Regions from separate parts of the Dactylosporangium sp. NPDC051541 genome, predicted to be linked through region 3. Evidence: riboswitches for the same ligand, from Rfam matches in the RefSeq annotation. Region 3 holds a riboswitch; each other region holds the start of a gene.
What was found. Region 3 has a riboswitch for cyclic di-AMP ahead of ACIA8L_RS53275 (coiled-coil domain-containing protein). Riboswitches for the same ligand answer to the same signal wherever they lie in the genome.
Positions count from the first base shown of each region.

Region 1 (7,694 bases), on a different contig from region 3:
GCAGCCGTCGCCGAAACCGGTCGATCAGGCCGCCGCTGCGCCCCTCGCGGCACAGGCCGGCGGTGGTGAGCTCGGCCGCCGAGAAGCCCTTCTGCCGCAGGTGCTTCGCCAGGTTGTCCCAGCCCTCGGGGGCAAACCCGCACCCGTAGCGCTCGGCCGCCTCCTTGCTGAACCCGCGCTGGGCCAGAAACTCGCGGGCCTTGCGCGCGCCCGGCGACCCCAGCTGCTCCTGATAGAACCGGGCCGCCTCGGCGTGCGCGGCGACCAGCCGGTGCTTCTGGCCACTGGGCCGCACCGGGGCGCTGCCGGCCTCGACGTAGCGCAGCTGCAGCCCCGCCTTCGACGCCAGCCGCTCGACCGACTCCACGAACGTGAGGTGATCGTGGTCCATCAGAAACTTGATGGCGTCACCACCGGCACCGCAGCCGTGGCAGAAGTAGACATTCCGGGCGGGAGAAACGTTGAAGGAGGCCGTCTTCTCGTCGTGGAACGGGCACAGCCCCTTGAGGTTGCCACCGCCCGCCGAACGCAGCGTGACGTGCTCGGAGATCACGTCCTCGATCGACGTGCGTTCCCGGACCAGGGCGATGTCCTCGTCCTTGATCTTGCCGGCCACCGACACCTCCCCACACATCCTGCCGCATCTCCGACCCACCCGAACCGGACCACGGCGCTACGACAATCTACGACCCGGCGGGGCATCGAGCATTGCCGGGCCGTGCGATCCTCGCGACATGTCCACACCACCGGCCGTGCGAGAAGAGCCAAAACCCCCGAAGGCCCTTCCTTGGTACCGTCGCCGCCGGACCCTGCTCCGCCTGCTCCTCGCCACCATTGTGATCGTCGCCATCGTCCTCGCCCCGACGGTGTGGGTCCGAGCCGTGTCGTCCGGCCGCCTGGTCTCGGTCGCCGAGGCCCCGGCGGCGGATGTGGCGATCGTCTTCGGCGCCGAGGTCGCCCCCGGCGGCCAGGAACCCAAGACGTTCCTGCGCAACCGCCTGGACACGGCCGCGGCCCTGGTGACCACCGGCAAAGTGAAGGCTCTCCTCATCTCCGGCGACGCGCAGGGCGGCTCCGGCAACGAGGTCCGAGTCATGAGCGACTACCTGGCCCGCAAGGGCGTGGAGCCGTCCAGGGTCGTCATGGACCCATATGGCCTCGACACGTACGACACCTGCAAGCGCGCCCACGACGTCTACGGCGTGAGCCGTGCGTTGCTGGTGAGCCAGGACCTCCACCTGTATCGGGCCGTCACCCTCTGCCGCGGTGTGAACGTCGACGCCTGGGGCGTCCCATCCGGCTGCGAAGGCTGCCGCACGGTGACAATCTGGAAGAACCAGCTCAGAGACGTAGCCGCCGCCTGGAAAGCCGCGTGGGACGCCACGAGCGACCGCGCCCCCGCGGCCCAGTCCCCACCCGACCCGTCCCTCCAGCAGGCAGTGGCCGCGCACACTCCATAGTGGACGTGCCCCGGCCGCGCTGCCGCGCACCGACTCGCTCCGACACACCGGCCCACGCTCGCGCACCGGCTCGACCCGCACACTGGCCCGACTGGCACGCCGGCTCGACTCGCACGCCGGCTCGGTCCAGCGCCCGCTCGGTCCAGCGCCCGCTCGGTCCGGCGTCGGCTCTCTCCGGGACACGACCCGCAGCGACGACGTCATCCCGCGCGCGCTGGCTCGATCCCGCGCGCCGGCCTGTTCCCGCATCCGGCTTTGACCGTCGGGCCGACTTCGGCGTCTTCAAAAGCAGCGCCGAGGGCAGGTGACCGTGAGCAGAATCTGGGGGCGACACGCCGATTTTGGCGAGACTCGCCCCGGTCGGGCGACTGACGCCTTCGCCACACGGCCCGTCCATTGCGGTTTCCGGCATGCGCGCCCGGCCGCACCGGCATACTTGACCAGGTTCACGGGGCCGCGGCGATCGGCCGGGCCCGATCTCGGACCACGTCTCTTGATTCCGCGAACATGACGATGGGTGGTGGCAACCGCTGTGGTCATCGTGCTGCGGACCACGGATGACGTCCTGCGCTGGGCCGGTCGTCTGGTCGACCCGCCCCTGCGCACCGCGATCGGCCGCCTGCCGGAGCCGTCCCGCGCGGTCGCCGAGCTGCAACTCGGCTGGCACCTCGGCGACGACGTCCCCGCCGCCTCCCTCCGCAGCGCCCTGACCCTGGTCTGTGCCGACGCCGTCGGAGGCGACCCCCACGACGCCGTGCCGGGTGCGGTCGCGGTCGAGCTGATGCACCACTGGTCAGCCATCCGCCGCGACCTGGTCGAGGAGCACGCCGACGGCACCGCCTGGAGCGTCGTCGGGCCGGAGCCGGCGTCGCTGGGCGGGGAGGCACTGCTGGCCCTCGCGTACGACGTGATCGCCACCGGCGACCCCACCCACACCCACCCCACCCCCCGCACAGGCACCGGCATCGAGACCGCCGGGCTGTCTTCAGCCGCCGCCGGGGACGAGGACGCATCCGCGAGCCGCGACTCGAGGGCCACGCCGACCGCTCTCGGCGCACCGACCCCGGACGCGCTCGGCTCCAGCACACCGCGAGCCGGGCGGCGAGCCACGGCCGACGACGCGTTCGGCATGTTGCCCAGCCGCGCAAAGGGTGGGGCCGCGGGTTTGCGGCAGCGGTCCGGACAGGCCGGGCCGGACCGGGCCATGCTGCGCATCCTGGGCGACACGGTGCAAGAGTTGCTGCACGGCCAGCACGCCTCGCTCGCACTGCGCCGGGGAAGTACCGCCGGCGAGGAACGCACCGACCTGCTCCGCGACTGCCTGGCCATGGTCGAGCAGCGGACCGGCGCGCTGTTCGGCTGCGCCTGCGCGCTCGGCGCGGTCGCGGGCGGCGGCGACCCGGCCCAGGTGGAGCGCCTCCGGCTGTTCGGGGTCCGGCTGGGCCTGGCCGTCCAGTTCACCGAGGACCTCATCGGCATCTGGGGCGAAGGCGGCCGCGCCGACCTCCGCCGCCGTCGCCGCTCCCTCCCCGTGGCCGCCGCGGTAGCCGCCGGCGCCGACGAGCTGACCGCCCTGTTCGCAGGCCACGGCCGCCTCAGCGACACCGACGTCGAACGCGCCGCCAAGACCATCGAACAGTCCGGCGCCCTCGACTGGTGCCGCCGCCAGGCCGACGAGCTGCTCTCCCAGGCCCTCCTGGCCCTCGACCTGGCCTCCCCCTCCCCCGCCGCCGTCGCCGAACTCGTCGCCCTCGCCCGCCGCGCCACCGCCACCCCCCGATAACCGCCACCGCCACCGCACCGCCACCCGCCGCGCCGCACCCGCCCCGCCCCGCCGCGCCTCCGCCACCCCGCGCCCCGCGATGGAGCCCGAGCCGCCACCCGCCACCGCCACCCGCCGCGCCGCACCTCCGCACCCGCCCCGCCGTGCCTCCGCCACCCCGCGCCCCGCAATGGAGCCCGAGCCGCCGCGCGTCACCGCGCGCCGAGCAGAGCCGCCACCGCAACCTCCGCAAGCGCTGCGGCAAGGGACAAAGCAGTCGTCGACGGCCCGAACCGGATGGGGGTCCCGGCACGCCTAAGGGGTGATGCGGGGAGGGCTGCGGCATGGCGGGGGACGACGAGTTTCACGAGTTTGTCCGGGCTCGGCTGCCGGGACTGCGGCGGGCGGCGTTTCTCCTGTGCGGGGACTGGAGTCGCGGGGACGACATCGTGCAGCGGGCGCTCACCGATGTGTACGTGCGGTGGAAGCGGGTCCGGCGGGCCGGGAACGTCGATGCGTACGTGCGGGCGGTGCTCGTGCATCGATTCGTCGACGAGCGGCGGCTCGCCTGGTCGGGGCGGGTGCGGCTGGTCGATCAGGTGCCGGAGCGGGGGGTTGAGGACCGGGCGCTGACGAATGTCGCCGCCGGGATTGACCTGCAGGCGGCGCTCGCGCGGTTGCCGGAGCGGCAGCGGGCGGTACTGGTGCTGCGGTTCTTTTATGACATGTCGGTCGAGCAGACCGCGCAGGTGTTGCGGTGCGCGCCCGGGACCGTGAAGAGCCAGACCTCGGTCGCCCTCGCAGCGATGCGGCGGCTCCTCAAAGACGACGAGACCGTTCCGAAAGACGAGACCGTCACGAAAGACGAGACCGTCACGAAAGACGAGACCGTTCCGAAAGACGAGACCGTCACGAAACACGAGACCGTCACGAAACACGAGACCACTGCGAGGTCGCGATGAACGAGGACAGCCTGCGCAGTCTCATGCGGGCCGACGACGAGCCGCCGGAGTCGCTCGTCGACCTGAGTGCGGTTGTGAGCGTCGGGCGGCGGCGGCGACAGCGAAGGTTCGCGCAGCAAGCACTAGCGGCCGCGCTGGTCCTGGCCGGTGGGCTCGCGCTGGCCCAACCGGGCGCACAGCCGGACGTCTCCGCGGCGGACCCACCGACGCCGGCCGTAACCCACCGACAGCAAGCGCCCGAGCAAGGGCAAGAGCGCGGGTTCGACCCGGTGCTCGTGCTGCGGTTCAGGGCCGGCTGGCTGCCGGAAGGCGTCCAGCCCGACCCGTATCCGCAGCTGTGGGCGGCCCGGCAGTCGCAGCGGTACCGCAGCCAGGACGGAACAACCGACTTCACGATCTCCCTGTACGCACCCGACTTCCCTCCACAGGGCCACAACGAGAAGCAATGGCCATGGGCCCCCGACGCATACGCCACGATCGCCGGCAAAGCACCCGGCGACGCCGCCGCGAACCAGAACCTCTGGCAGCACATCGCCGAGCAGCTCGACACCGACGCCCAGCGTCCCGTCCCGCTGCCCGGTTACATCACCGGTGTCACGCCCGGCCTGGCGCTGGTCGGCGTCGAGTACAGCTACGACGCCGCCCAGCAGCGAACCGTCTGGGTGCTGGTGCTCAACGACCACGCGTATGTGCCCGGGACAGCCGACGACCCCGGGCTGCGCGTCCCACTCGTCCCGGGCGGCCGAGCACCGGGAACCGTCCACCTGCTCGACGACCCGAAGGACTGGACCATCGACCCGGTCAGGTGAGCGCGGCCACGACGGCCTCGGCCCGGTCGGCGTGCTTCTGGTAGGCACCGGGATAGGCCGAGCGCTGCACCGCCTGGGCCGCGCCGGTCACGCTCATGCCCTGCCAGCCGGAGACCTCGGACAGGGCGCTGTAGAACAGCATCGCCGAGTGCGCCGGGTCCATGAGCTCGGGCACGCTCCCCCAGCCCTGGCTGGCCCGCTGCTGAAACAGCCCGACCGAGTCGTGGTCGGCCGAGACGCCGTCGTGCGGGAGCTTGAGCGAGGACGGCACGGCCGGGCTGGCGACGTTGTACAGGTCGCTCTCCTGCATAGCCGTGGCGACCGCGACGACCAGGCCCTTCTCGGGGATGCCCTGGGCCCGGCCCTGCTTGACGATCGCGGCCGCGTTGTTCATCTGGGTCTGGTCGAGGCCGGCGACGGGGCGCGGCAGGATCGGGGCCGCGGCGACCTCGACCGGCGCGATGGACAGCACGGCCAGGCCGAAGACGTCGTTCGCTTCGACGTCGTAGGCGGCGTGTTTCGGCTCGTACATCGGCAGCGAGTCGGTCACCGAAGGCGGCGCGCCGGCCGCCGAGGCCGCGGTCGCGGTGGCGGTGGTGCTGCCGGCGGAGCCGGAGGCGAGCAGCGTGGCGGACAGGACGACGGCGGACACGGCCGCGGTTCTCACGGGTTGCACGGGACGGCGGTGCCGGGGCTGAAACTGCCGCGGCAGCGGGGTCAAGAGAGGCAAGAAAGGTCTCCGGGACGAGAGCGGGCGCCCGCCATCGGCACGATCCCGTGGTGCGTAAGGGATCGCGCGGAGCGAGCGGCGGTCGGCGGTGAGCGGACGGCCAGGAATCAGGTCCTGGCGCTCACCCGTCCGGGAGCGTGACGGCGACAGTCGTCGTAGAGCACGATGCGGTTCTCCTTCCGGTGCCGCCTACCGGGTTAGCTGACGGGTTCGGACGGGAGGATTCGCCCTACCGTGACTCGGTCACGGATACACCCCAAGGACTGCGATGGGTCCCCGGCTCGCGACGCCGAAGTGTGCGGCGCGACTCGACGGCGCCTGCCCGGTGCCCCCGCGGATCGGAGTGCGTCGCCCGGAGCAGACCACCCGACACTACCCAGCGGTTTCGGCCTCGGCCAACCGCAGCAACGGGATACCACCCCCAGCACCGGTTCGCTCACCGTACGCTGTCACCCGTTCGGTCACCCGGTGGTTGTGGCGGTGGCCTTTCACCTGGTACATCGCTCGATCGGCGACCCGCAGCGCGGCACCGGAGTCGTGGACCGTGGCATCGATCACGGCTGCCCCGACGCTGACCCGGACCCGCAGGACGCGCCCGTCGTGCACGATCGGCGCCGCGACCGCGTGCTCGATCCGGTCGATCAGCGGCGCGACCGAGGCCACACCCAACGTCACCGACGACGCCGCGACAAGCAGGACGAACTCATCGCCGCCCAGCCGGGCCACCGTGTCGCCCGGACGGACCAGGCCGCACAGCCGTTTGGCCACTTCGATGAGCACGACGTCCCCGGCGTCGTGGCCGAGCGTGTCGTTGACCATCTTGAAGTCGTCGAGGTCACAGAAGAGCAGCACGCTGTCGCCCTGGGCGGCCTGGGCGCGGCGGATCGCGGCGGCCAGCGGTGCGGCCAGCGCGTCGCGGTTGGCCAGGCCGGTGAGCGGGTCCCGGGAGGCCCGGCGGACCAGGTCGGCCTCGGTGGCCTTACGCCCGGTGATGTCCTGGACCTGGAGGATGCCGAACGGCGGCGGCCCGGCCACCAGCGACAGGGTGGCCGCGACCCAGATTTCCGCCCCGTCGCCGCGCACGCAGCGGATCTCGTAGTCGCGCACCGGGGTGCCCTTGCCGGTCGTCGCGGCCGCGAACGCGAACCGGGCCCGGTCGAGGTCGTCGGGGTGCAGCAGGTCGGCGATCTGCAGCCGCAGCAGGTCGGACTCGGACCGGCCGAGCAGCTCACAGAGGGCGGGGTTGACGCGGGTCATCCGGGTCAGGCCGGAGCCGTCGAGGCTGAGCGTGCACATGCCGGTGCCGGCCCCGGTGAAGGCCAGCCGGAACGCCTCTTCGCTGGCCGCGAGGTGCCGGCGCTCCCGCCGCAGCTCCTCGACCAGGTTGGCGTTGTCGATCGCGATGCCGGCCTGGGCGGCGAGCATCTCCAGCAGCTCGCGCTGCAGCGGCCCGGGCCGGCGCCCGTCGTCGGGCAGGTCGACCGCGAGGATGCCAACGAGCTCGCCGCCGGGCGCGCGCAGCGGGGCGAAGAGGGAGTCCAGCGGGTCCCACCGCTCCTCGGGGGCGACCCCGTCGTCGGCCGGGACCTCGTCCGGCACCCAGGTGGGGAGGTGGAAGCTGTGCCGCTCGGCCGGGAGATACCACAGCTGCCCCCACGCCTCCGACCGCCCGACGTAGGCGTCGAACTCGGCGGCCGGGTATCGGGTGCCGAGCAGCGCGGCGGCGACCTCCTCCGGCCCGGCGGCGGTGACCACCTCGTAGCACCCTTCGTCGCGGTGCAGGTAGTTGACCACCGCGGCGCCGAACCCGGTCCCGTCGACCACGGCGTCCACGATCAGCTGGAGCGTCTCGGCAACGGTGCTGCCGGTGTTGATGCGGCCGGTGATGCGATACACGGAGCGGATCGCGGCCATCGCCGCGTCCCGTTCATGCTTCCGCGCCATCTGACCTTGCACCCATACATCGACGCA
Region 1 covers NZ_JBITDU010000006.1:283,215-290,908, reverse strand. The annotation lists gene dnaG (DNA primase) at 1-634, opposite strand, end outside; gene ACIA8L_RS27920 (vancomycin high temperature exclusion protein) at 735-1,460, shown strand; gene ACIA8L_RS27915 (polyprenyl synthetase family protein) at 1,981-3,243, shown strand; gene ACIA8L_RS27910 (SigE family RNA polymerase sigma factor) at 3,567-4,184, shown strand; gene ACIA8L_RS27905 (hypothetical protein) at 4,181-4,993, shown strand; gene ACIA8L_RS27900 (hypothetical protein) at 4,986-5,660, opposite strand; cyclic di-AMP (ydaO/yuaA leader) riboswitch at 5,895-6,047, opposite strand; gene ACIA8L_RS27895 (diguanylate cyclase domain-containing protein) at 6,096-7,667, opposite strand.
Region 1: another riboswitch for cyclic di-AMP. It lies ahead of ACIA8L_RS27900 (hypothetical protein); the one in region 3 lies ahead of ACIA8L_RS53275 (coiled-coil domain-containing protein).

Region 2 (7,694 bases), on a different contig from region 3:
TGGAACTGCAGGTTGACGATCGCGTCGGAGATGGTGGAGCGGATGTCGACGGCCGCCCGTTCCAGGCGCTGCGAGGAGTCCCGCGAGCGGTTCACGACGTCCTGCAGGTCGTCGATGACCTCCCGCACGTCGTCGTTGGCCCGGGCCACGGCCACGCTCTCGCGTTCGGCGTCGCCCTCGGCCCCGGCCAGTACCGAACCGATCGCCGCGCCGATGCCCGCGACCTTGTCCGCCATCTGCTCGCTGGTCTGCAGCGACCGGTCGGCCAGCCGCCGGACCTCCAGCGCGACCACGCCGAAGCCGGCGCCGGCCGCGCCGACCCGGGCCGCCTCGATGGAGGCGTTGAGGGCCAGCAGGTTCGTCTGCGCGGCGATCTGGGCCACGTCGGCGGTCATCTGCTTGAGCTCGTCGTTGAACGCGGCCAGCCCGGACAGGTCGTGCACGGCCTGTCGCTTGGCCCGCATCGCGTCGTCGAGCGTGCGGACCACGTTGCCCAGCCGTTCCCGGCCGCGGTCGAACGACCCGGCGCCGCCGCTGTCGATCGCATCGGCCGAGGAGGCCAGGACGGCGTCGACGTTGTCGACGATCTGGCTGAACTGCTGGGTGACGGCGGCGATCCCGGACTCCATCTGGGCCCGCGACGACTCGATCTGGGCCGACCAGACCGGGGCCACCTCCTCGGCGAACGCGCCGACCCCGCGGCGGAACGCGTCCGGGGCGGCGGCCGGCGCGGGTGGCGGGGCCGCCGGTCGGCGCCGGCCGAGGGCGAAGCCGCCGGCCAGGCCGGCGAGCAGTGCGATGAGGATGTACAGCGCCTCAGCCATGGTTGCGGATCACCTCTGCTATCGCCGGGAGCGGCACCTCGCGCTCAGCCGCGCCGAGCGCCACCGCCTCTTTGGGCATCCCGTAGACGACGCACGTCGCCTCGTCCTGGGCGACGGTCACGGCGCCCGCCTGGCGCATCTCCAGCAGTCCCCGGGCGCCGTCGTCGCCCATCCCGGTCATGATCACGCCGAGCGCGTCCGCGCCCGCCGCTCTCGCCACCGACCGGAACAGCACGTCGACGGAGGGCCGGTGGCGGTTGACCGGCGGGCCGTCGAAGACCCGGACCCGATATCCGGCGGCCGCGTCGGGCAGCAGCTCCATGTGCCGCCCGCCCGGCGCGACGAGGACGAGGCCGTCCTGGACCCGGTCGCCGTCGGCGGCCTCGCGCACGTCGACCGCACACAGCGTGTTCATGCGCTCGGCGAACGCGGCGGTGAACTTCTCGGGCATGTGCTGTACCACGACCACGGCCGGCGAGCGGGACGGCAGCACGGTCAGGACCCGTTCGAGGGCCTGGGTGCCGCCGGTGGAGGTGCCGATCGCCACGACCCGCCGCTCCGGCCGCCGCTGTTGCGTCCGGCGCGCCGGGGCCGGTTCGGCCAGCCGGGCCGCCGGGCGATCCACGCGCCGGGCCCGGCCCGTGGCGGCGGTGCGCACGGCCGCCACGATGTTGCCGCTGTCCTGCTCCAGGTACTGCTTCAGCCCGCTCGTCGGCTTGGCCACCGCGGTCACCGCGCCCGCCGCGAGCGCCTCCAGCCCGGCCTTGGCACCCGCGCCGACCAGCGACGAGCACACGACGATCGGTGTGGGCCGGGTGCCCATGACCTGCTTGACGAACGTCAGCCCGTCCATGCGCGGCATCTCGATGTCCACGACGATCACGTCGGGCCAGGCCCGCTGCATCATCGTCATCGCCTTGATCGGGTCGGGCGCCGTGCCCATCACCTCGATGCCGGACGCGCCACTGAGCACCGCGGACAGCACCTGCCGTACCACCGCCGAGTCGTCGACAATCAGCACCCGGGTCGTCATGACGCCACGCCCAGCCCGCGGCCGCTGTTGCGGCGCACCCAGACGTCACCGGTGTCGAGGTCGAAGCGCAGGAACCGCGCCCCCGTCCCGCCGACGTCCCTGGTCAGGAGCGTGAAGCTGTGCCGCTCCAGCAGCGCCAGGCCGGCCGCCACGTTCGCCGCCGCGACCCGGCCCTCGAGCAGCTGGGCACCGCCGCCGAAGAGTTTCGTGTGGTACTGCCAAGGCTCCGTCCCGGTCCGGTCGAGCTCGCGGAGGAACAGGTCGAAGGCCCCACCGGCGTAGCGCCCGTCGCCGCGGTGCGACCCGGGGAGCAGGTAGTGGCACATGCCGCCGATGCGCCGCCCGGGGTGCCAGAGGCAGACGGAGACGCACGAGCCGAGCAGCGTCGAGATGCGGGTGCCGGCCTCGGCGAAGCAGAACTCGCCCGGGTGCAGGAAGACCTCGTCAGTCACGGGAGCCCGCCGGGAGCCGGTAGATCGACGGGCGGATCATCCGCAGCCGGGCCGGGATGCCGTTGAGCGTCTCGGACAGGCTCACGATGAGGTGGCCCTCGGGGTACAGCATCTGCTGGAGCCGCCGCACGAGCGCCGCCTTCGTCGGCGGGTCGAAGTAGATCATCACGTTGCGCAGCAGGATGACGTCGAACAGGCCCAGGTCCCGCAGGTCGTCGAGCAGGTTCGCGTGCTGGAACGACACCCGCTCGCGCAGGGTCGCGCCGGCCGCCATCAGCCCGGCGTACTCGTCGCGGCCCTTGAGCCAGTACTTGCGCAGCAGCTCCATCGGGATCCGGGCGGCCGACTCGAGGGGGTAGAGCCCGCGCCGCGCTCCGGCCACGATCCGGGTCGACACGTCGGTCCCGAGGATCTCGAACCCGCCGGCCGGTGGCTTCTCCAGCAGCACCATCGCCGCCGTGTACGCCTCCTCGCCGCTGGAGCTGGCCGCGCTCCACAGCCGGAACATCCGCCCCGGCCGGTGCTCGGGCACGATCGTGTCGCGCAGGTATTCGAAGTGCTGCGGCTCCCGGAAGAACGACGTCTCGTTGGTGGTGAGCAGGTCGATCGCCTGGCCGAGCTCGTGGCCGCCGGGTGTGCGCAGGAGCCGGACATACTCGTCGTAGCCGCGCAGACCCAGCTGCCGCAGCCGCTTGCTGAGCCGCCCCATGACGAGCGTCTCCTTGCCGGGCACGAGCCGGATGCCGGTGCGCTCGTGCAGCAGCGCGCTGATCGCCGCGAAGTCCGCCCCGGTGATCTCCGGCGGGGTTTGGAGCGATCCGGTCACGGACTCTCGTCCGCCAAGTCGCGGCCGGCCTGGCTGAGCACCGCGACGTCGGCCGGCGACAGGGTCCGCTCGAGGTCGAGCACGATGATGAAGTCGTGCTCGCGGCGCGCCATGCCGCTGATGAACTCCGGCTGGATGCCCGTGCCGAACGTCGGCGGCGGCTCGAGGTCCCCCGGCCCGAAGCCGACGACCTTGTTGACCATGTCGACCAGGATGCCGATTTCCTGATCGCCGCTGCGCACGATCATGATGCTGGTCCGCCGCGCGACGGCGGTCGCACGCTGCCCGAAGCGGATGGCGAGGTCGACCACGGGCACCGCCCGCCCGCGCAGGTTGATGACGCCCCGCACGAAGTCCGGCGCCATCGGCACCGCCGTCAGCGCCCGATACTCGATGATCTCGATGACGTGGAAGATGTCGAGCGCGTACGCCTCATCGTGCAGCGTGAACGTGAGGTACCGCCCGGCCTCGAGCCCGCCGGCCGGCTGCGCGTCGTCTGCGGCCCTGTGGGTGATACTCACCGCTCTGCCCGTCCTGTGTGCGCTCCGATCGCCTACCCCGGCCTGATCGGCGCCCCCGGGCCCGTCTGTAGCAAAAAAACCGCCCGGCGCCGAAGCACCGGGCGGTTCCGCGAACCGGTCGTTACGGGCGGCCGTAGCCGTAGAGCGAGTCGACGTCGATCGGGGCGACCTTGACCACCGTGCGGCTGTTGGGCGCGTGGATGATCTGGTTGTTGCCGATGTAGATCCCGACGTGCCCGAGACCGTTGTAGAAGACCAGGTCACCGGGGACGAGCTGGCTGCGGCTGATGTGCTTGACCTTGCCCCACTGCTGCGCGGCGTTGTGCGGCAGGGTGACCCCGGCCGCCTTCCACGCGGCCATGGTCAGGCCGGAGCAGTCGTAGGTGTTGGGCCCGGCCGTCGCGAAGACGTACTTCTTGCCGAGCTGTGCACAGGCGAACTTCACCACTGTGCCGGCCCCGCTGCCACAGCCCGCCGTCGACGAGGCCGAGGTCGAGGTCGTGGTGGTGGTCGTCTTCGTCGGCGTCTTGGCCTTGGCCGCGGCCTCGTCGGCCTTGCGCTGCATGTCGTCGAGCCGGGCGATGTCGCCCTCGATCTGCTTGCGCTTGGTCTCCAGCTCGGTCTTCTGCCGGGTCTGGGCCGCGAGCTGCTCGTTGAGGCGGTTCTTCTCGGTGTCGTACGTGCCCTTCGCCGCGGAGTAGGCGGCGATGTCGTGCTGCTGGTTGCGCGAGATCTGCTCGAGGGTCCCGACCCGGTCGACGAACCCGTCGGACGAGCTGGCCCCGAGCATCAGCGACCAGGTCCGCAGGTTGTTGCCGGTCTTGTAGGCGTTGATCGCGACCTGCTCGGCCCCGGCCTGCGCGGCCTCCATGTCGGTCTGCAGCGGCTTGAGGCCGTCCTCGAGCTTGGTGATCGCGGCCTGCGTGGCCGTCAGGTCCCCGGTGGTCTTGTTGTACTGCTCGACGACCAGCTCAAGGTCCTTGTTGCCCTGGTCGATCTTGGCTTGGATCTCCTCGGGCGAGGGATCGGCGTGCGCGGCGCACGCCGGCGCGACCACGGCCGCAACCGTCAGCCCGATGAGAAGCGAGCGCAGCGCCGTTCGTCGGATGAACACGTTGTTCCTTCTTCCGGACCGCCTACCGGGTTAGCTGACGGGTTCGGGCGGAAAGAAGGTGCGCCCTACCGTGCGTGCACGGATTCACCCCGGGAACATGGTTCCCCGGCTCCCGTACCAGGCCTGTCACCAGGCTCGATACGCAACTCGGCGGTGCCGTCCGGGCCGTCCAGGGGTTGGGCGGCGTCGACCGGTCAGCGCACCAAACGTAACGACAGCATCTCGGTCCCCGAATACCCCAAAGGTTTTCTTAAGACAGACGCAAAGATCAACAGCGGATGCGGATTCCGGGGCCGCTTCGCTCCCGCCCCGGGCAAGGGACTCACCGCCCCCTGCACCCCTGCGATGCCCGACGAGCCCTGAGCAGTACTTGGGTTGATAAGAGGATCATCTCGACAGTTTTCTTTCGAGAGAATACTCTCGACGGCATGGCCGAGGTCACCCCGCGAACGCTCACCGACCCCCAGACCCTCCGCGCGCTCAGCCACCCGGTCCGCCTGGCGCTGCTCGACGCGCTGCAGGACGGCCCGCTGACCGCCACCCAGGCCGGCGAGCTGATCGGCGAATCACCCACCACCTGCTCGTTCCACCTGCGCCAGCTGGCCCGCTACGGCTTCGTCGAGGAGGCCGGCGGCGGCCGCGGCCGGGTCCGCCCCTGGCGGCTGACCCACCCGGGCTGGACCGCCCCCGCCCAGCCCGGCGACCCGGAGTTCACCCGGGCCCAGCAGGCCCTCGACCACGTGCTGCTCGACCGGCTCCTGGCCCGCGCCCGCCGCTACGTCGACACCGCCCCGACCTACCCGGCCGAGTGGCAGGCGGCCGCGGCCGGCCACACCTCGACGATGCACGTGACCGCGGCCGAGGCCGCCGAGATGGCCGCCGCCTACCGCGCGCTCACCGACGAGTTCCGCGCCCGCTGGGCCGCCCGCGCCGAGCGCCCCGAGGGCGCGCTCCCGGTGGAGGTCCTGTTTGGCGTCTACCCGGCGACATGAGCGTCCGCCGGATGTGGCGTCAGCGGCAGGCGCGGCGGTACCTCACCGGGCAGGCGCTCTCCCTGCTCGGCGACAGCGCGCTGTGGCTGGCCGGCGGCATCTGGGTGAAGACGCTGACCGGCAGCGACACGGCGGCCGCGCTCACGTTCGTGTGCTTCACCGCCCCGGCGCTGCTGGCCCCCCTCGCCGGCCTGCTCGTCGACCGGCTCCCGCGGCGCCCGCTGCTGATCGCGGCCAACCTCGCCGGCACCGCCGTCCTGGCGCCGCTCCTGCTGGTCCGCGACCGCGGCGACGTCTGGCTCATCTACGCCGTCATGGCCCTGTACGGCCTGCTCAACGTCGTCATCGCCCCGGCCCAGTCGGCCCTGCTGACGGTACTGCTGCCACCCGACCTGCTCGCCGACGCCAACGCCACACTGCGCACCGTCCAGCAGGGCCTGCGAATCCTCGCACCGCTCGCCGGCGCCGGCCTGTTCACCCTGGTCGGCGGCCCGGCGGTGGCCGCGCTGGACATGGCCACGTTCCTGGCCGCGGCCGCGTGCACCGCCGCGGTCCACGTCGCCGAACCACGCCCGGCCGCGCCCGACCGCCGCCTCGGGGCCGGCTTCCGGTTCCTGTTCACCGCCCCGGCGCTGCGCCGGCTGACCGTGGCCGCCGCCGTCTGCACCCTGGCCTTCGGCGCGGGCGAGGCCACCGTCTACGCGGTCATCGGCCAGGGCCTGCACCGCCCGCCGGAGTTCGCCGGCGTCGTACAGACACTGCAGGGCCTGGGCGCGATCGCGGGCGGCCTGTACTCCGTTTCCGCCATCCGCCGCCTGGGCGAGATCCGCGCGGCCGCCGCCGGCTTCGCCCTGCTGGCCGCCTCCACCCTGCTCCTGACGACACCGTGGCTGCCGTCGGTCCTGGCCGGCCAGGCCGGGGCCGGCGCCGCCCTGGTCGGCATCGTCATCGCCGTCATCACGCTGCTGCAGCGCCGCGCGCCGCGACAGCTGCAGGGCCGGGTGTACGCCGCGTTCGAGCTCTGCACCACCGGCCCCCAGACCGCCGGCCTGGCCACGGGCGCGGCGCTCATCGCGATCCTCGACTACCGGCTGGTCCTGCTGGGCGCGGCCGCCGGCCTGCTCCTGTCGGCCGCGCTGCTGCGCCGGGTCCCCCCGTACGATGCGGCGATGGAGCGCATCACGGTGACCGACGCCGGCATCACGGTGACGTCGGTGGTCGAGCCGGTCCTGTCGATGCACGGCAAGGAAATGCGCCCGGCCGCCACCGTCGTCTCCGACCTGCCGTGGGACGAGATCGCCGGCGTGTCGCTCGACCCGGCCGGCCTGACCGTGGACCTCACCTACGGCGAGTACCTGGAGATCCACCCCGACGCCGACGGCTACGCCGAGGCCGTGTCCGCCCTGACCAACGCCGGCCGCCTGATCTGAGCGAACCCGCCCAGAGCCCGGTCCGCCCGTCGGCCCAGTACGCCCGCGTTCCAGGCGCAGTCATGAGGAGGCGTCCGTCGTGACCTCGTCGACCCCCTGGGGCGGCTACCATCTCGGGCGTGAAGCGATTGATGACGCTCATTGCCATCGTGGCCGTGCTGGGACAGACCGGATGCACCGCCGGCAAAGACGAGCAGAAGCCGCGGATCACATACAAGCTCGGGGTGTACTTCTACGAGGGTGCGACGGCGGAGCAGCGCAGCGCGGTGGAGGCGAGGCTGAAGACGCTGCCGGCGGTGAGCAATGTGCATCTGCTGTCGGGCCAGGATGCCTACAAGGTGCTGGAGTCGGCGAACCCGGAGGCGGCGAAGCGCGTCGATCCATCGGGCCTGCCCGACTCGTTGCGGGCCGTGATCACCGATCCGACGCTGATCGAGCCGGTCACCGACCTCATCGGCGGGATGCCGGAAGTATCGGTGGCCGGGGACCCTTCGGGTGGGCT
Region 2 covers NZ_JBITDU010000005.1:15,769-23,462, forward strand. The annotation lists gene ACIA8L_RS24035 (methyl-accepting chemotaxis protein) at 1-824, opposite strand, end outside; gene ACIA8L_RS24040 (chemotaxis response regulator protein-glutamate methylesterase) at 817-1,857, opposite strand; gene ACIA8L_RS24045 (hypothetical protein) at 1,854-2,309, opposite strand; gene ACIA8L_RS24050 (CheR family methyltransferase) at 2,302-3,135, opposite strand; gene ACIA8L_RS24055 (chemotaxis protein CheW) at 3,132-3,656, opposite strand; gene ACIA8L_RS24060 (NlpC/P60 family protein) at 3,778-4,770, opposite strand; cyclic di-AMP (ydaO/yuaA leader) riboswitch at 4,776-4,933, opposite strand; gene ACIA8L_RS24065 (winged helix-turn-helix domain-containing protein) at 5,199-5,762, shown strand; gene ACIA8L_RS24070 (MFS transporter) at 5,774-7,192, shown strand; gene ACIA8L_RS24075 (permease-like cell division protein FtsX) at 7,342-7,694, shown strand, end outside.
Region 2: another riboswitch for cyclic di-AMP. It lies ahead of ACIA8L_RS24060 (NlpC/P60 family protein); the one in region 3 lies ahead of ACIA8L_RS53275 (coiled-coil domain-containing protein).

Region 3 (7,694 bases):
GCCGTTGTGGATGTCGTACTCGATCGACAGCGACCCGTTGCGGGCCATCTGGTAGTCCAGCAGCACGCCGGGGCCGAGCGAGCGGGTGGCGATCTCACCGGCCATGTGCGGGATCGGCGAGAAGAAGAACGCGACCTTGGGCACCGGCTGGAACAGGTCCACGTCGACCAGGTCGAAGACGCCGACCGGCTGGTACATGCCGTGCGAGTCGTGGATGCACAGGCCGGCGCTGAGCTCGGTCCGGCCGGTGTTGTCGATCTCCATGTGCCCGGCCGGGCCGCCCGGGGTCACGATGCCGGCGCCGTCGTTGCCCGAGACCGTGAGGACGCTGCCGAGCGGGGCCGGGTAGTTGTGCGTGGCGACCACCTTGGTGCTCGGCGCGTGCGCCATCTTGCGCGAGGTGTACATCGAGAACGTCTCGGTCCACGAGAGTTCCATATGGCGCTCGAGGTAGTGCGCGGAGAGCCAGATCGTCGGTGCGCCGCTCGCCGAGGTGGCGATCGCGTGGAGCCCGAAGAGCGCGAAGTGGTGGTCGCGCAGCTGGTCGATCGTGGCCTCGTTGATATCGATCGTGAGTTTGTGCTGCTCCACGCTGTCCTCCTGGGTTGAAAACGGGCCCTTGGAGGACAGTGTGGAGCGGATGGGTTGCACAGTCGGGGCAATCAGTGAAAATCCCTCACGATGGCCTCGGCGGCCTGCCGGAGCTCGTGTTCGTCGGGGAGCCAGGCGTTGGCGATGTCCGGGTGGAGGCTGCTCCGGGCGATCTCCAGGAGCCGGTGACTCACCTCCTCCACGGACTCGCCGTGGTAGTCGTTCTGGATGACTTCGGCGGCGCGTTGCAGCGCCGAGGAAAGCTGGGCCTCCAGCGGCTCCTGCAGCCGCTGGACGGCGGGGTCGGCGCCGTCGGCTTCAATGTGGACGTGCAGCTCCTGCATGGCCGTGGTATTGCCCCGTCCGGACGATTTTCAAGCGGTGGTCTTTTGTATTTTATGCGGCAATTGACCGCATTGGCCGGTGGCGCCGCCCGGTATAGGTCGCGCGGACCTCGGCCAAGGCCCACGCCATGCGGGCCACGGCCGTCTCGGGGTGGTCCCCGAACTCGCCGGCGACCCGGGCCGCGCAGCCCTGCACGCCCATCCGCCGCAGGGTCGCGGCGACCGCGCCGCGGATCTCGCCCCGGGCCGGGCATTGCGATGACTGCAGGTCCGAGGCGAACAGTGCCTCGGCCCGAACGGCTTCGAATGTGGTGGTTGTAGCCATCTCGCACCTCCTGTGCGCCTCGGTGGTCCTTACTGACATTCACGGTAGAGAGACCGCTACGGTTCGGGCTCCCGGTTTCATGCCAGCGTCGTCTGCCCGTCACTTTGCGTTGATCGGCTAGCAGGGTGCAGGGGTGGCATGGCTGTGACAGGGTGGAACGGTGTCCCTTCCTGTGGGTAGCGCCACCAGCGCACCGTTGCCGTTGCACCGGGCGGCGCGCATCGAGGACGCGTTCCACGCGGTCCTCGAGCGGCGCCTGCGCCGACGGGGCTGGACGGTCGCGGTAACCGCCTATACCGGCTACGGCTCCGCGGCCACCGAGACCAAGCCGGGCTGGGTCCGCGTGCTCGGCCGGGTCCTGCTGGCCCGGATCGACCCCAAGCCGGGCAAGCGGCTGAAGAAGCTGCGGGGCTGGCGCTCGTTCACGGCCGTATCGGTCAGCAACGCCCTGGTGCGCATCGAGGCCGGCGGGCAGACCTGCGAGGTGCGCTGCGACCGCGGCGGGTTCATCGACGTGGTGATCGAGGCCGACCTGGCCCCGGGCTGGGGCAAGGTCACCCTGCAGAGCGAGGACAGCGCGGCCGTCGAGGCACCGATCCGGATCATCGACCCGGCCGCCACCCGGCTCGGCGTCATCTCCGACGTCGACGACACGGTCATGGTCACCACGCTGCCGCGGCCGCTGCTGGCCGCCTGGAACACCTTCGTGCTCGATGAACATGCCCGCGCGTCGGTGCCCGGCATGGCCGTCCTGTACGAGCGGCTGGTCAACGCCAACCCCGGCGCGCCCGTCTTCTACCTCTCCACCGGCGCCTGGAACGTGGCCGCGACCCTCACCCGGTTCCTGTCCCGGCACCTGTACCCGGCCGGCCCGCTCCTGCTCACCGACTGGGGGCCGCAGCCGGACCGGTTCTTCCGCAGCGGCCAGGCACACAAGCGGGCCTCGCTGTCCCGGCTGGCCCAGGAGTTCCCGGACATCCGCTGGCTCCTGGTCGGCGACGACGGCCAGCACGACCCGGAGATCTACGCCGAGTTCGCGGCCGAGCACCCCGACTCGATCGCCGCAGTCGCGATCCGGCACCTCTCGCCGGCCGAGACGGTGCTCGCCGGCGGCTTCCCGGGCGTGGCCGGCTCACCGCGGCGCTTCCCGCCCAACGACCACCGCTGGCTCAGCGCTCCGGACGGCGCGGGGCTATGGCGTCTTCTGCGGGATACGGAGATCCTCTAGCTTCCGGATGAGGTCCTGCAGCACCCGCTCGGACTGCTCGTGCGGGACCTGGCAGGTGCCGGCGGCGAGATGGCCACCGCCGCCGTACTGCAGCATGACCGAGCCGATGTCGACCGGCGACGAGCGGTCCAGGATCGACTTGCCGCAGGCGAAGACCGTGTTGAGCTTCTGCTTGCCCCAGATCACGTGGATGGAGACGCGGGCCTGCGGGAACAGCGCGTACACCATGAAGCGGTTCCCGGCGTAGATCGTCTCCTCGTCGCGCAGGTCGACGACGACCACGTCCCCGTGCATGGTCGACACCCGGCGCAGCTGGTCGTTGAACAGCTCCTGCTGCTCGCGGAACAGTTCGGCCCGCTCGGCGACGTCCGGCAGGGCCAGGATCTCCTCGACGTCCTGGTGGTCGATGCAGGCGTCGATGAGCTGCATCATCAGCTGATAGTTGGAGATCCGGAACTGCCGGAAGCGGCCCAGGCCGGTGCGGCTGTCCATGAGGAAGTTCAGCAGAGTCCACCCGGTCGGCTGCAGAATTTCGGTTATGTCGTACTGTGCCGAATCCGCCCGGTCCACGGCCTCCATCAGCTCCGCGGAGACGTGCGGGAAGCGCTCGGCCCCGCCGAAGTGGTCGTAGATCACCCGGGCCGCGGACGGCGCCTCGGCGTCGATGACGTGATTGGTGGCCTGGCCGTGCTGGTTCCGCTGCGCGCGCAGCGTCTCCGAGTGGTGATGGTCGAAGACCATGTGCGCGCCCGGGGCATAGGGCAGGTTCGTCAGGATGTCCGTCGGGCCGACCTCGACCGCGCCGTCCTGCACGTCCTTCGGGTGCACGAACGTGATGTCGCCGATGAGGTCGAGCTGGCGCAGGAGCACTGCGCAGACCAGTCCGTCGAAGTCGCTGCGGGTCACGAGACGGTACTTCACTGCAATACCCCTAAGCACAAACGGCCGGTCGACGGTTACCCCATCGGCCGGCCGTGCGTGTAGGTGAGCGGTTTCGTGGATCTCGCTACAAGATCGACAGGTGCACGTGGTTCGTGTGGTCACTGGAGGGGTCGCCGGCGACGCCGCTGTAATGGTGCCAGCCGACTGCCGGGGTCCAGATCTGTTTGAACCAGATCACGTACATCACGCCGAGCTGGGTGGCGTTCTTGACGAAGTAGGCCGCGAGGTTGCTGCCATACACGAAGTCGTCACCGGCGGCGACGCCACCGAAGCCCGTCTTCGTCTGCACCGAGAAGTCGCAGGCGCGACCCTTCGGGTGCTCGTAGGGCCCGCTCGGGCGGAAGCACGAGACGAACCGCTTGAAGTTGGACTTCTGCGCCTCCTGCATGGCGTGCAGCATGCGCGGGGTGATGCAGCCGGTGGTGGTGGGGTCGTCGACGTTGCACTTCTCCGTCGGCAGCGACCCGTTGGCGTTGCGCGGCACCGCGTCGGCGGTGGGCAGGTTGGCGCTGACGAAGCCCTTGCTCGGGCCGCCGGCCAGCGCGAGCGCCTTCTCGGCGTCCTTCTTCTTCTGCTCCATCGTGGCGACCTGCTGCTGCTGCGCGGCGACCTCGTCGTCGAGGGCCTTCTTCTGCGCCGCCTGCTGCTCCTTCAACAACTTGAAGTCGTGGAGCAGGTGGTCGTTGTGGTGGGCGATCTGGTTGATGGAGCCGGCCCGCTCGGCGAAGCTGTCCGGGCTGTCGGAGTCCATCAGCGCGGCGATGGTCGTCAGCGGGCCGGTGCGGTAGGCCGCGACGGCGATCGCCTCCACCTGCTCCTGGATCGAGGCCAGCTGGGCCTCGGTCGCCTGGAGCTGCGTGGTGAGCTCGGCCTGGTGTTTGACGGAGGCGTCGAACTTCGCCTTCGCGTCGGTCCAGGCCCGGGTGCTGTCGTCGAGCACGGAGCCCAGGGTCGGGTTGGCGCTGGAGCCCTCGTCGCCGGTGTCGCCACCGGGCTCGGCCGCGGCGGGTGTGGCGGCGAGCCCCCCGAGCACCAAGGCCGCCAGCAGCGCCACGAACACGCTTCGGTAGGGATGTCGCGATGACATCTGGTTCGTTGTTCCTTCCGTCGGCCGCCGACCGAGTTAGCTGACGGGTTCGGGACGGAACGACCCCTACCATCCCTCCGCCGGTGGGCGGAGGGGCGGATTCACCCCAACGTTACGGTGGGTCCCCGGCTCGCCACGGTGCGGCGATTAGGCGGCAGCCCCGCCCGGCACCGGGGGCGGTGCCCTCGTGGACGTGACCGTGGGTCACTGTACCCAGGGCTTGGATTTCCCGCACCGCACCGTTTGTGCGGAGCTGGCCGTCCCCGATTGCCCGTGATGCGGATCACTTTCTTCGGTTGTCGTACGTGGTTACGGCCTGACAGCGCGTGATGGTTCAACGCAACCGTAAATATTCTTCATAAAGCTATTTCGTGCGCTCCTTCCGGCGCCCGGGACTGGTCCTCTGGGCGGGTCTTCCGGAATTGAAGGAGTGATCAGGTGTCGAGAGTGCGCCTACTGGCGATGCTCGCCGCGGTGACCATCGTGGGCGGGGTGGTCGCGGTCTTCAACATGCTGCCCGCGTCGGCCGCCGCTTGCAGCCCCGCGTGGCAGGCTTCGGCGGTCTACACCGGGGGCGCGACGGTCTCCCGCAACGGTCACAACTTCCTCGCGAAGTGGTGGACGCAGAACGAGGCCCCGCCCGGCAACACCGGCGTGTGGCAGGACCAGGGCGCCTGTGGCGGCTCCTCCACCGGCGGTGGCGGCGCCCCGGCGACCGGTAGCGCGGGCGGCTGCAGCTTCCCGGCCTGGGTCCAGGGCAAGAACTACGCGACCGGTGACATCGTGAAGTTCACCGACGGCAAGTTCTACATCGCCGAGCACGAGAACCCGGGCTACAGCCCGGTGATCAGCACCTGGTTCTGGGACCCGTACACCTGCTCCGGTGGCGGCACGGGCGGTGGCCCGACCGGTGGCACCACCACCCCGCCCCCTTCGACCAGCGGCTTCGTGGTCAGCGAGGCGCAGTTCAACCAGATGTTCCCTTCCCGTAACTCCTTCTACAGTTACTCGGGCCTGGTCGCCGCGTTGAAGGCGTACCCCGCCTTCGCCGGCACGGGCTCGGACGCGCAGAAGAAGCAGGAGGCCGCCGCCTTCCTGGCCAACGTGAACCACGAGACCGGTGGCCTGGTCTACGTGGTCGAGCAGAACACCGCGAACTACCCCCACTACTGCGACACCAGCCAGTCCTACGGCTGCCCGGCCGGCCAGGCGTCGTACTACGGCCGCGGCCCGATCCAGCTGTCGTGGAACTTCAACTACAAGGCCGCCGGTGACGCCCTGGGCATCGACCTGCTGCACAACCCGAACCTGGTCCAGACCGACTCGGCCGTGGCCTGGAAGACCGCCCTCTGGTACTGGAACACCCAGAGCGGCCCCGGCACCATGACGCCGCACAACGCGATGGTCAACGGCGCCGGCTTCGGCGAGACGATCCGCAGCATCAACGGCAGCCTCGAGTGCGGCGGCCGCAACCCGGCGCAGGTTCAGAGCCGCGTGGACGCATACCAGCGCTTCGTGTCGATCCTGGGCACGGGCGTGGGGGCGGGCGCTCTGAGCTGCTGATCTTTCCCGGTTGATTCCGGCGGCGGCCTCCCTGGGGTGTGGGGGCCGCCGCCGGAGCGTTTGCGAATGGCGCGAAATTTTACGAGCGGACCGGGCCGAAAGTTCAGAGACGGCGTGGAAATCGCCCGAACGGATGAGCCTCTCCGGGTCGACATCGACAAGGATGGGCACGATCTTTGCCGCTCGGCAGAGGCCATCGCCCCGTCCACATAAGACGCTTACCATGGGGAGAGTCACAAAGTGTCTTTGGTTCGCCGAGCCGGTCGCTCGGTCCTGGCCGGAATCGCCGTAACGGCCGTCGCCACTGCAGCGACCCTCATCCACGCGGGAGCCGCGTCCGCCGCCGCTCCCGCCGACGCGAAGAAGCAGCAGCACCCGAGCGTCGCCAAGAAGTCCGAGACGAGCGTCATCAAGGACAGCTACGTCGTGCTGTTCAAGTCCGGCGTGAGCGCGGCCAAGGTCGACGCGAGCGCCGCGGCGCTGACCAAGCAGTTCGGTGGTTCGGTCACCCACACCTACAAGAACTCCGTTCACGGCTTCGCGGCGAACATGAACGCGGAGCAGGCCAAGAAGCTGGCCGGCCACGCCGATGTGGCGCTGGTCGAGCCCAACCGCACGCTGAAGGCCAGCGACACCCAGGTCAACCCGCCGTCGTGGGGGCTCGACCGGATCGACGCGATCTTCGCGCCGCTGAACAAGCGGTACAACTACCCGAACACGGCGGGCAACGTGCACGCCTACGTCATCGACTCGGGTATCCGCACCACGCACACGGAGTTCGGCGGCCGCGCCACCAGCGGCTACGACTTCATCGACAACGACACGAACGCCGATGACTGCCTCGGTCACGGCACGCACGTCGCCGGCACCATCGGCGGCACCAACTACGGCGTCGCCAAGCAGGTCAAGCTGGTGGCCGTGCGCGTGCTCGGCTGTGACGGCTTCGGCACCACCGCGCAGGTCGTCGCCGGCATCGACTGGGTGACCGCCAACGCGATCAAGCCGGCCGTGGCCAACATGAGCCTCGGCGGCGACGCCGACGTCGCGATCGACAACGCCGTGCAGGCCTCGATCAGCTCCGGTATCACCTACGCCGTCGCGGCCGGCAACGAGCACGACAACGCCTGCAACCACTCGCCGGCGCGGGTTCCCACGGCGCTGACGGTCGGTGCGGCGAACGAGATCGACTTCCGCACGGACTTCTCCAACTACGGGCCGTGTGTGGACCTGCACGCGCCGGGGCACGCCATCCCGTCGTCGTTCAACACGAGTGACACCGCGATCGTCAAGGAGAGCGGCACCTCGATGGCGAGCCCGCACGTCGCGGGCGCGGCCGCACTGGCGCTCGGCACCAACCCGACGTGGACGCCCACCCAGGTGAGCAACTACATCGTCTACGGTGCGACCCGCCGGACCGTGCGCAACACCGCGGGGATCGCGGGGACCACCACCCCCCTCGCCACCACCGACACGATGCTGCGCATCGGCGAGCAGGCGGTTCCGCTCGCCTCTGGCCTGCGTTCGCTGGTCAACGGCAAGAACATCTCCGTCGGCGCGAACGGCGTCCAGCCGATCATGGCCAGCTCGCCCGTCGCGACCATGGGCGACCAGGAA
Region 3 covers NZ_JBITDU010000027.1:13,101-20,794, forward strand. The annotation lists gene ACIA8L_RS53250 (hypothetical protein) at 1-591, opposite strand, end outside; gene ACIA8L_RS53255 (hypothetical protein) at 663-935, opposite strand; gene ACIA8L_RS53260 (hypothetical protein) at 988-1,260, opposite strand; gene ACIA8L_RS53265 (App1 family protein) at 1,421-2,488, shown strand; gene ACIA8L_RS53270 (exopolyphosphatase) at 2,453-3,409, opposite strand; gene ACIA8L_RS53275 (coiled-coil domain-containing protein) at 3,495-4,517, opposite strand; cyclic di-AMP (ydaO/yuaA leader) riboswitch at 4,527-4,681, opposite strand; gene ACIA8L_RS53280 (glycoside hydrolase family 19 protein) at 4,956-6,080, shown strand; gene ACIA8L_RS53285 (S8 family serine peptidase) at 6,321-7,694, shown strand, end outside.

Region 4 (7,694 bases), on a different contig from region 3:
GACGACCCGGACGGCGACGTCGATGCCGAGCGTGATGATGGCGACGGTGAACACCGGGCGGCCGATCATCGGGCGCACCGCGAGCCGCTCGACGCCCAGCGCCAGCCCGCCGGTGGCCGCGGCCGCCACGACGAGGGCCAGGAAGAAGCCGAGCGGGCCGACCAGGTAGGTCACCAGCACGGCCCCGGCCAACATGAACGACGGCTGGGCGAAGGAGATCACCCGGGTCGCCTTGTAGATGATGACGAAGCCGAGGCCCAGCAGCGCGTAGACGCTCCCGGTGCCGACGCCCCGCAGCACGCTCTCCAGCAGATCCTTCACGCGGGACTCCGGTACATCTCGTCGATGTCGGTCCGGAACGCCTCCGCGATCGCGGCGCGGCGGACCTTCTGGGTGGCGGTCAGTTCGCCGGTCTCGTGGTCGAGCTCCTTGGGCAGCATCCGGAACGTCTTGAGCTGCTCCACCGGCGCGCGGCCGGCGTTGACGCCGTCGACGACGCCGCGCACGAGGGCCCGCACCTCCGGCTTGCCGGACAGGTCGCGGTAGGTGGTGTAGGCCAGGCCGCGCCGCTGGGCCCACTCGCCGACGGTCTCCAGCTCGATGCCGACCAGCGCGGTGAGGTAGGCCCGCCGGTCGCCCACGACGATCGCCTCCTTGATGTACGGGGAGGCCTTGAGCGCGTTCTCGAGCTCGCTGGGGGCGATGTTCTTGCCGCCCGCGGTGATGATGATGTCCTTGGCCCGATCGTTGATCCGCAGGTAGCCGCCGTCGAGCGTGCCGATGTCGCCGGTGCGCAGCCAGCCATCGGCGGTGAGGGCGGCGCCGGTGGCGGCTTCGTCGCGGAAGTACCCCGCGAAGGTCCCCGCGTGCCGGGTGTGTATCTCGCCGTCGTCGCCGATGCGCACCTCGACCCCGGGCTGCGGCTCGCCGACGGTGCCGAGGCGGACCCGGCCCGGCTGGTTGGCGGTGGCGATGGCGGAGTTCTCCGTCATCCCGTACACCTCGTGCATCGCCACCCCGATGCCCATGAAGAACCGCAGCACCTCGGGCGCGACCGGTGCGGCGCCGCTGGCCGCGTACCGCACTCGACGCAGGCCGATGCGTTCCCGGAGCGCGCGATAACAGCAGAGCCAGCCGAGGGTGTACCGCAGCCGGCTGCCGAACGTGTGCCGCCCGCCGGTCCGGGCCAATGTCGCCCCGATGCCGTCGGCGACCCGCAGCCAGAGCCTGAGGCTGGCCCGTTTGATCGGCGACGCACCGGCGATCCGGGTGGTGACCCCGGCGAGCATCTTCTCCCAGATCCGCGGGACGCCGAAGAGGATCGTCGGCTGCACCTCGCGCAGGTCGGCCTGCACCGTGGCGATCGACTCGCCGAAGTGCACGACCACTCCCGAGGCCGCGCCGAGCCAGACGGTGAAGACGCGCTCGGCCACGTGGCACAGCGGCAGGTAGGACAGCGCCAGGTCGCGCGGCCCCGGCGGCGGGTCGGTCAGGCCACCGTCGCCGCGCAGCACCCCGATCGCGAAGTCCACGTTGGCGACGGTGAGCATCGCGCCCTTGGGCCGGCCCGTCGTGCCGGACGTGTAGACGAGGGCCGCCAGGTCGCCGGGCTCGGCGCCGAGCTCGAGCGGGTCCTCGTGCGAGCCGGCCAGCATGTCGTCCCAGGAGAGCAGGGCCTCGTGTTTGTACCGCCGCCGGATCCCCTTCGGATCGAGGTACACGATCCGCTGGAGGTCGGGGCAGTCGCCGAGCACCGCAAGGGCCTTGTCGACCTGCTCCTGGTCCTCGGCGATGAGGACCTTCGCGCCGGAGTGGGCGAGCAGGTAGCCCACGTCGCCGGCCGGACTGGTCGGGTAGAGCCCGACGGTCGCGGCCCGCAGCGCCACGGTGGCGACGTCGGCGAAGAGCCACTCGGGCCGGTTCTCGGCCAGGATCGCGACCCGGTCGCCCGGGCCGACGCCGAGGCCCCGCAGCGCGTGCGCGACCCGCCGGGCGGTGGCCCAGTATTCGCGCCAGGTGATCTCGCGCCAGATGCCGCGGTGCTTCTCCCGCATCGCGACCGTCTCGGGGCTCGCTTCCGCGCGGTCGCGGACGAGGTCGGCGATGGTCATTGCGTCTCCCCCAGATAGGCGCGGATGACATCCGGGTTCTGTTGGACCTCTTTGGGGGTACTGCACGCGACCGGCACGCCGAAGTCGACGACGAGGACCCGGTCGGCGAGGTCCATGACCAGACCCATGTCGTGCTCCACGAGGATCATCGGGATGCCCAGCTCCTCGCGGATGTCGAGGATGTAGCGGGCCATGTCCTCGGTCTCCTCGAGGTTCATCCCGGCAACGGGCTCGTCGAGCAGGAGCAGCTTCGGCTCCATCGCCAGGGCCCGGCCGAGCTCGACGCGCTTCTGCACGCCGTAGGGCAGCAGCCCCACCGGCATCCGCCGCCACTGGGCCAGCTCCAGGAAGTCGACGATCTCCTCGACCCGGGCCCGGTTGGCCAGCTCCTCGCGGCGGGCCCGGCCGAGCCAGGCGATCGCGGCGAGGGTGCCGTAGCGCATGTGGTGGTGCCGGCCCAGCATCAGGTTCTCCACGACCGTGAGCTGGCGGAAGAGCTCCACGTTCTGGAACGTCCGGGCCACACCGAGCCGCGCGACGCGGTCCGGGCGCAGCCCGGTGATGTCGTTGTCCTCCAGGAGCACCCGTCCCTGCTGCGGGCGGTACACCCCGGAAATCACATTGAAGATCGACGTCTTGCCGGCGCCGTTGGGCCCGATCACCGCGAACAGCTCGTCGGCCCCGACGCTGAAGTCGACCCCGTCGATGGCCTTGACGCCGGCGAAGCTCAGCCTCACGTCCTTGAACCGCAGGACATCGCTCATGACAGCCACCGCTTCCGGCGCTTGTAGTGCTTGACGTCGCGGAAGCTGTGCTCCGCGTGGGCGCCCAGGTAGAACTCGCGGATGTCGTCATCGGCGAGCAGCTCGTCGGCCGGCTTGTCCAGCACGACCTTGCCGTTCTCCAGGACGTAGCCGTGCTCGGCGACGGACAGCGCCATGGTCGCGTTCTGCTCGACCAGCAGCACGGCCGTCCCGGCCCGGTTGATCTCGGTGATCAGGTCGCGCACCTGCTCGACCATGCGCGGGGCCAGGCCCAGGCTCGGCTCGTCCAGCAGCAGGTACTTCGGCTCGGACATGAGCGCCCGGCCCATCGCCAGCATCTGCTGCTCGCCACCGGAGAGGTAGCCGGCGATCGACCCGCGGCGAGACTTGAGGACGGGGAAGAGCGCGTACATCCGCTCCATCGCCGCGGCCGCGCCCCGGCGGCGGGTGTGAGCACCCAGCCGCAGGTTCTCCTCGACGGTGAGCTCGGCGAACGTCCGCCGGCCCTCCATGACCTGGCTCACCCCGCGCCGCACGATCGCGGCCGGGCGCAGCCGGTGGACCGGGCGGTCGTCGAGCGTCACCGAGCCGCGGGTGACGGCGCCGTCGTGCACGCCGAGCAGCCCGGACAGGGCCCGCAGCAGCGTGGTCTTGCCGGCGCCGTTCGCACCGAGGAGCGCGACGATCCGGCCCTCCGGCACGTCGAGGCTCACACCCCGTAAGACCAGCATCACATCGTCGTAGACAACTTCGAGGTTCTGGACCCGTAGCACGTGCGGACCCCCGAAACTATTTGCACCGGCGGTGTATGAAGTTACGTGTATTTAACCGTCTCTCTGTGCAAAATCAAGTCCCGAATCAGTAACCGTCCGGCACCAAAGTCACGGTGCGGTATCGCGTACCAACCACCAGTAATTTGGACTTTCCGGTCATTAGCTATCGAGCGGGACGCACGCCTTTCGCCCGGCCGGTGATCACGTTAAGTTAGGCGCTGGCCTGCTCGGCAGTCCGTCATCCACCCCGGATGGCGCCGGGCAAGCGCCGCCGAATCGAGTTGTGCGCACCCACCCCTCCGGGCGCGCGCATCGAACCGGGGACCCACGTTTCTGGGGTGAATCCGCGACGCTGCGGTAGGGCGCTCTCTTCTCGCCCGAACCCGTCAGCTAACCCGGTAGGCGGTCGGTGCATGAAGGGTCTTTCCTTGTCCACTGGACATCGTGCCCGCCGGTCGGTGCTGCGGACCCTGGCGATCGGGTTCATCTCCCTCGCCGTGCTCGCACCCGCCACGGTCGCACACGCCGACCCCTCGCTGGCCGAGATCGAGGCGCAGCTCAAGCAGCAGAACGACGACCTCGAGCTCACCATCGAGAACTGGAACAAGCTCAACATCGACATGGCCGACTCGCAGGCCAAGGCGGCCGACCTCGAGAAGCACGTGTCCGACACCAGCGCGGGCGTGCAGGCCATCGCGATCGAGGCGTTCAAGAGCAACGGCAAGATGCGCAACCTCAACGCCATGCTCAACGCGACGTCGTCGGGCTCGCTGATCGACCAGATGTCGATGCTGCAGCAGATCACGCATCAGCAGCAGAAGAGCATCGAGGAGTACAAGGCGGCCAAGGCCAACCTGGACCAGACGATCGCGGCCCAGAACACGCAGAAGGCCGACTTCGAGAACAAGCGCAAGCAGATCGAGGGCGACGTCAAGAAGCTCGAGGACCTGCAGAAGAAGGCCAAGAACGCGGGCAGCACCAAGGTCACCGGGGCGAACTACAACCCGGGCACCCTGCCGGCCGTCTCCGGCAACGCCGGCGCCGCCGTGAACTACGCCAAGAGCAAGCTCGGCAAGCCGTACGTGTACGGTGCCGCCGGCCCCAACTCGTTCGACTGCTCCGGCCTCACCATGGCCGCGTGGGCAGCCGCGGGAGTGAGCCTGCCGCACAACGCGGCCAGTCAGTGGAGCAAGGTGGCCCATATCCCGCGCAGCGCGCTGGCCCCGGGCGACCTCGTCTTCTACAACGGCCTCGGCCACGTCGGCATCTACGTCGGCAACGACACGATCATCCACGCACCGCACACGGGTGACGTCGTGCGATACGCGTCGGTGAGCGTCGACAGCATCTACGGATACGGCCGGGTCAAGTAACACGCTGTATTTGCTGCGGGGCCGTTCTTCTCCGGAAGAGCGGCCCTGCATCATTGGGGCCATGGCCTCCTGGGACCCGCAGCAGTACGAGCGCTTCGCCGAGGAGCGCGCCCGGCCCTTCCGTGAGCTCGTCGCCCGAATCCCCACCACGTCGGCGGTGGCCGTCGTGGACCTCGGCTGCGGCCCCGGCACGATGACCGCCACGCTCGCCGAGCGCTGGCCCGACGCCGCCGTCCTCGGCCTGGACTCCTCGGCCGCGATGATCGCGGCGGCTTCGTCGCTGGCGACGCCGCAGCTGCGGTTCCAGCTCGCCGACGCCGGGCAGTGGCGGCCCCAGCGCGGCTCTGTGGACGTTGTCGTGGCCAACGCCTCACTCCAGTGGGTACCGGACCACGAAATGCTCCTGCCGCTCTGGGCGGCCGCGCTCGACGACGGCGGCACCCTCGCATTCCAGGTGCCGGTCTCCACCTTTGATCCGGGCTTCGGGGAGGTCGCGGCTTCGGGGCGGTGGGCGGCGACCCTGGCCGGCGCGATGGACGCCACCGGGCCCCGCTCGGCCAGCCCGGTCCTGCCCGCGACCGACTACGTACGGTTACTGTCCACGGCCGGCCTGACCGTCGACGCCTGGGAGACGACCTACTACCACGTGCTGCCGGGCGAGGACCCCGTCTTCGAGTGGTTCAAGGGGACCGGGCTGCGGCCCTACCTCGACGCGCTGTCCGGGGCCGACCTCGACGCGTTCACGTCGGAGATGCGGCAATACCTGCGCCGGGTGTACCCGCCCGAGCCCTTCGGCACGATCCTGCCGTTCCCGCGCCTCTTCGTGGTCGCACATAGGGCATGAGCCGCGTCGGGTGGCTTACATCGCCGGGTTTTGAAGATCCCTACGCTGGCGCGCGTGAGTAGAACCTGGAAGATCATCCTTTTCTCGGCGATCGGTGCCTTCGTGCTGTGCTTCGCGGGCATCTTCGGCGGGGTCTTCTTTGTCATCGGCAAGGCCACGGACGCGCCCAAGGCCGCGACCGCCGACTTCCTGGTCGCACTGGAGGGCGGCAACACGAAGGCCGCCTACGACATGCTGTGCACGGACGCGCGGGAGCGGTACGACTCGGCGGCTTTCGCGGCTTTTGTGCAGAAGAACGCCCCTACCGCGCACGACTTCTCGTGGGGCGGCTCCTACAGCAACGACAACGGCCACGAGACGGCCACCATCTCCGGCACCATCACCACGAAGAGCGGCAAGATCAAGCACGACTTCGAGCTGGTCAAGGAGAACGGCTCGTGGAAGCAGTGCGGCAACCCGTACTGAGATTGTGAAAAAGCCCCAGGTCGACAGTGACCTGGGGCTTTGCCGTATCTAGGGGGTTATGCGGCGGCCAGGCCCTCGGCGCGGGCCAGTTCGCGCAGGCGGCCGAGCGCCTGGATCTCGAGCTGGCGGATGCGCTCGCGGGACAGCGAGAACCGGGACGCGACCTCGGTCAGCGAGTGCTCGCGGCCGTCCTCGAGGCCGTAGCGGGCCCGCATGATGCCGGCCGACCGGTCGTCGAGGTGGTTGAGCAGGCCCTCGATCCGCTGCCGCTCCAGTGCGGCCAGGACCACGTCCTCCGGCGACGGCGCGTCGGAGTCCGAGACCAGGTCGCCCAGGCTCGTGTCGCCGTCGTCACCCACGGGGGTGTCGAGCGACACGGTGTCCTGCGACCAGCGCATGAGCTCGTGCACCCGCTCGACCGGCACGCCGAGCGCGGTCGCCAGCTGCTCCGGCTCCGGCTCGTTGCCCAGCTCGCGGGTGAGCTGACGCGCGACGTTGCGCATCCGGTTGACGTCCTCGACGAGGTGCACGGGCAGGCGCACGGTGCGCTCCTGCTGCGCGATCGCCCGGCTGATCGCCTGGCGAATCCACCACGTCGCGTAGGTCGAGAACTTGTATCCACGCACGTAGTCGAACTTCTCCACGGCGCGCACCAGGCCGGTGTTGCCCTCCTGGATCAGGTCGAGCATCGGCATGCCGGAGCGCACGTAACGCCGCGCGATCGACACCACCAGGCGCAGGTTGGCCCGGATGAACCGGTCCTTCGCCCGCTCGCCTTCAGCCACGAGCTTCTGCAGCTCCTCGGCCGTCGCACCGTCGGGGATCTCGTCGCTGTCGAGCAGGTGCTCGGCATAGAGCCCCGCCTCGACCGCCTTGGACAGCTCGACCTCAGAAGCGGCGTCGAGCAGCGGCGTGCGGGAGATCTCATGCAGGTAGACGCCGACCAGGTCACGCTCCGCGTCACCCGGATCGGTTCGCATCTCCACTTTCACGTTCTCCACTTCGGGCCCCTCCCCGCTCCATCCTTCGCTTCCCCGTTTCACCCTGCTAAAACGGGTGCCCCCCGGGTATGCCACCTACACAACAGTCAAAGTGCGTTCCGAATTCCGCCCCCGGGGGCGATTCGGTGACGACCCCTGAGAGCTGCACCACTTACCTAGACGCTCGGGAGACTGCTCCGGTTCGCTTCGGTTGCAACAAGTGATACGTGGTCTACCTGCCCGCCAGACGCCTGAATTCGCTGTGAGTTCCCTGGGAACGACCGCGCGGGTGGCCCGGAACGCTGCCGCGGCGGCGTGGGCACGGTTGTTCATCGGCAACAGTCGGCGAAGCGACAGCCTTTTTCCTAGCGATGACGCCAATCA
Region 4 covers NZ_JBITDU010000001.1:1,092,887-1,100,580, reverse strand. The annotation lists gene ACIA8L_RS05025 (branched-chain amino acid ABC transporter permease) at 1-321, opposite strand, end outside; gene ACIA8L_RS05020 (AMP-dependent synthetase/ligase) at 318-2,111, opposite strand; gene ACIA8L_RS05015 (ABC transporter ATP-binding protein) at 2,108-2,875, opposite strand; gene ACIA8L_RS05010 (ABC transporter ATP-binding protein) at 2,872-3,606, opposite strand; cyclic di-AMP (ydaO/yuaA leader) riboswitch at 3,908-4,069, shown strand; gene ACIA8L_RS05005 (NlpC/P60 family protein) at 4,077-5,021, shown strand; gene ACIA8L_RS05000 (methyltransferase domain-containing protein) at 5,083-5,865, shown strand; gene ACIA8L_RS04995 (hypothetical protein) at 5,920-6,330, shown strand; gene ACIA8L_RS04990 (RNA polymerase sigma factor RpoD/SigA) at 6,387-7,310, opposite strand; gene ACIA8L_RS04985 (NAD-dependent epimerase/dehydratase family protein) at 7,676-7,694, opposite strand, start outside.
Region 4: another riboswitch for cyclic di-AMP. It lies ahead of ACIA8L_RS05005 (NlpC/P60 family protein); the one in region 3 lies ahead of ACIA8L_RS53275 (coiled-coil domain-containing protein).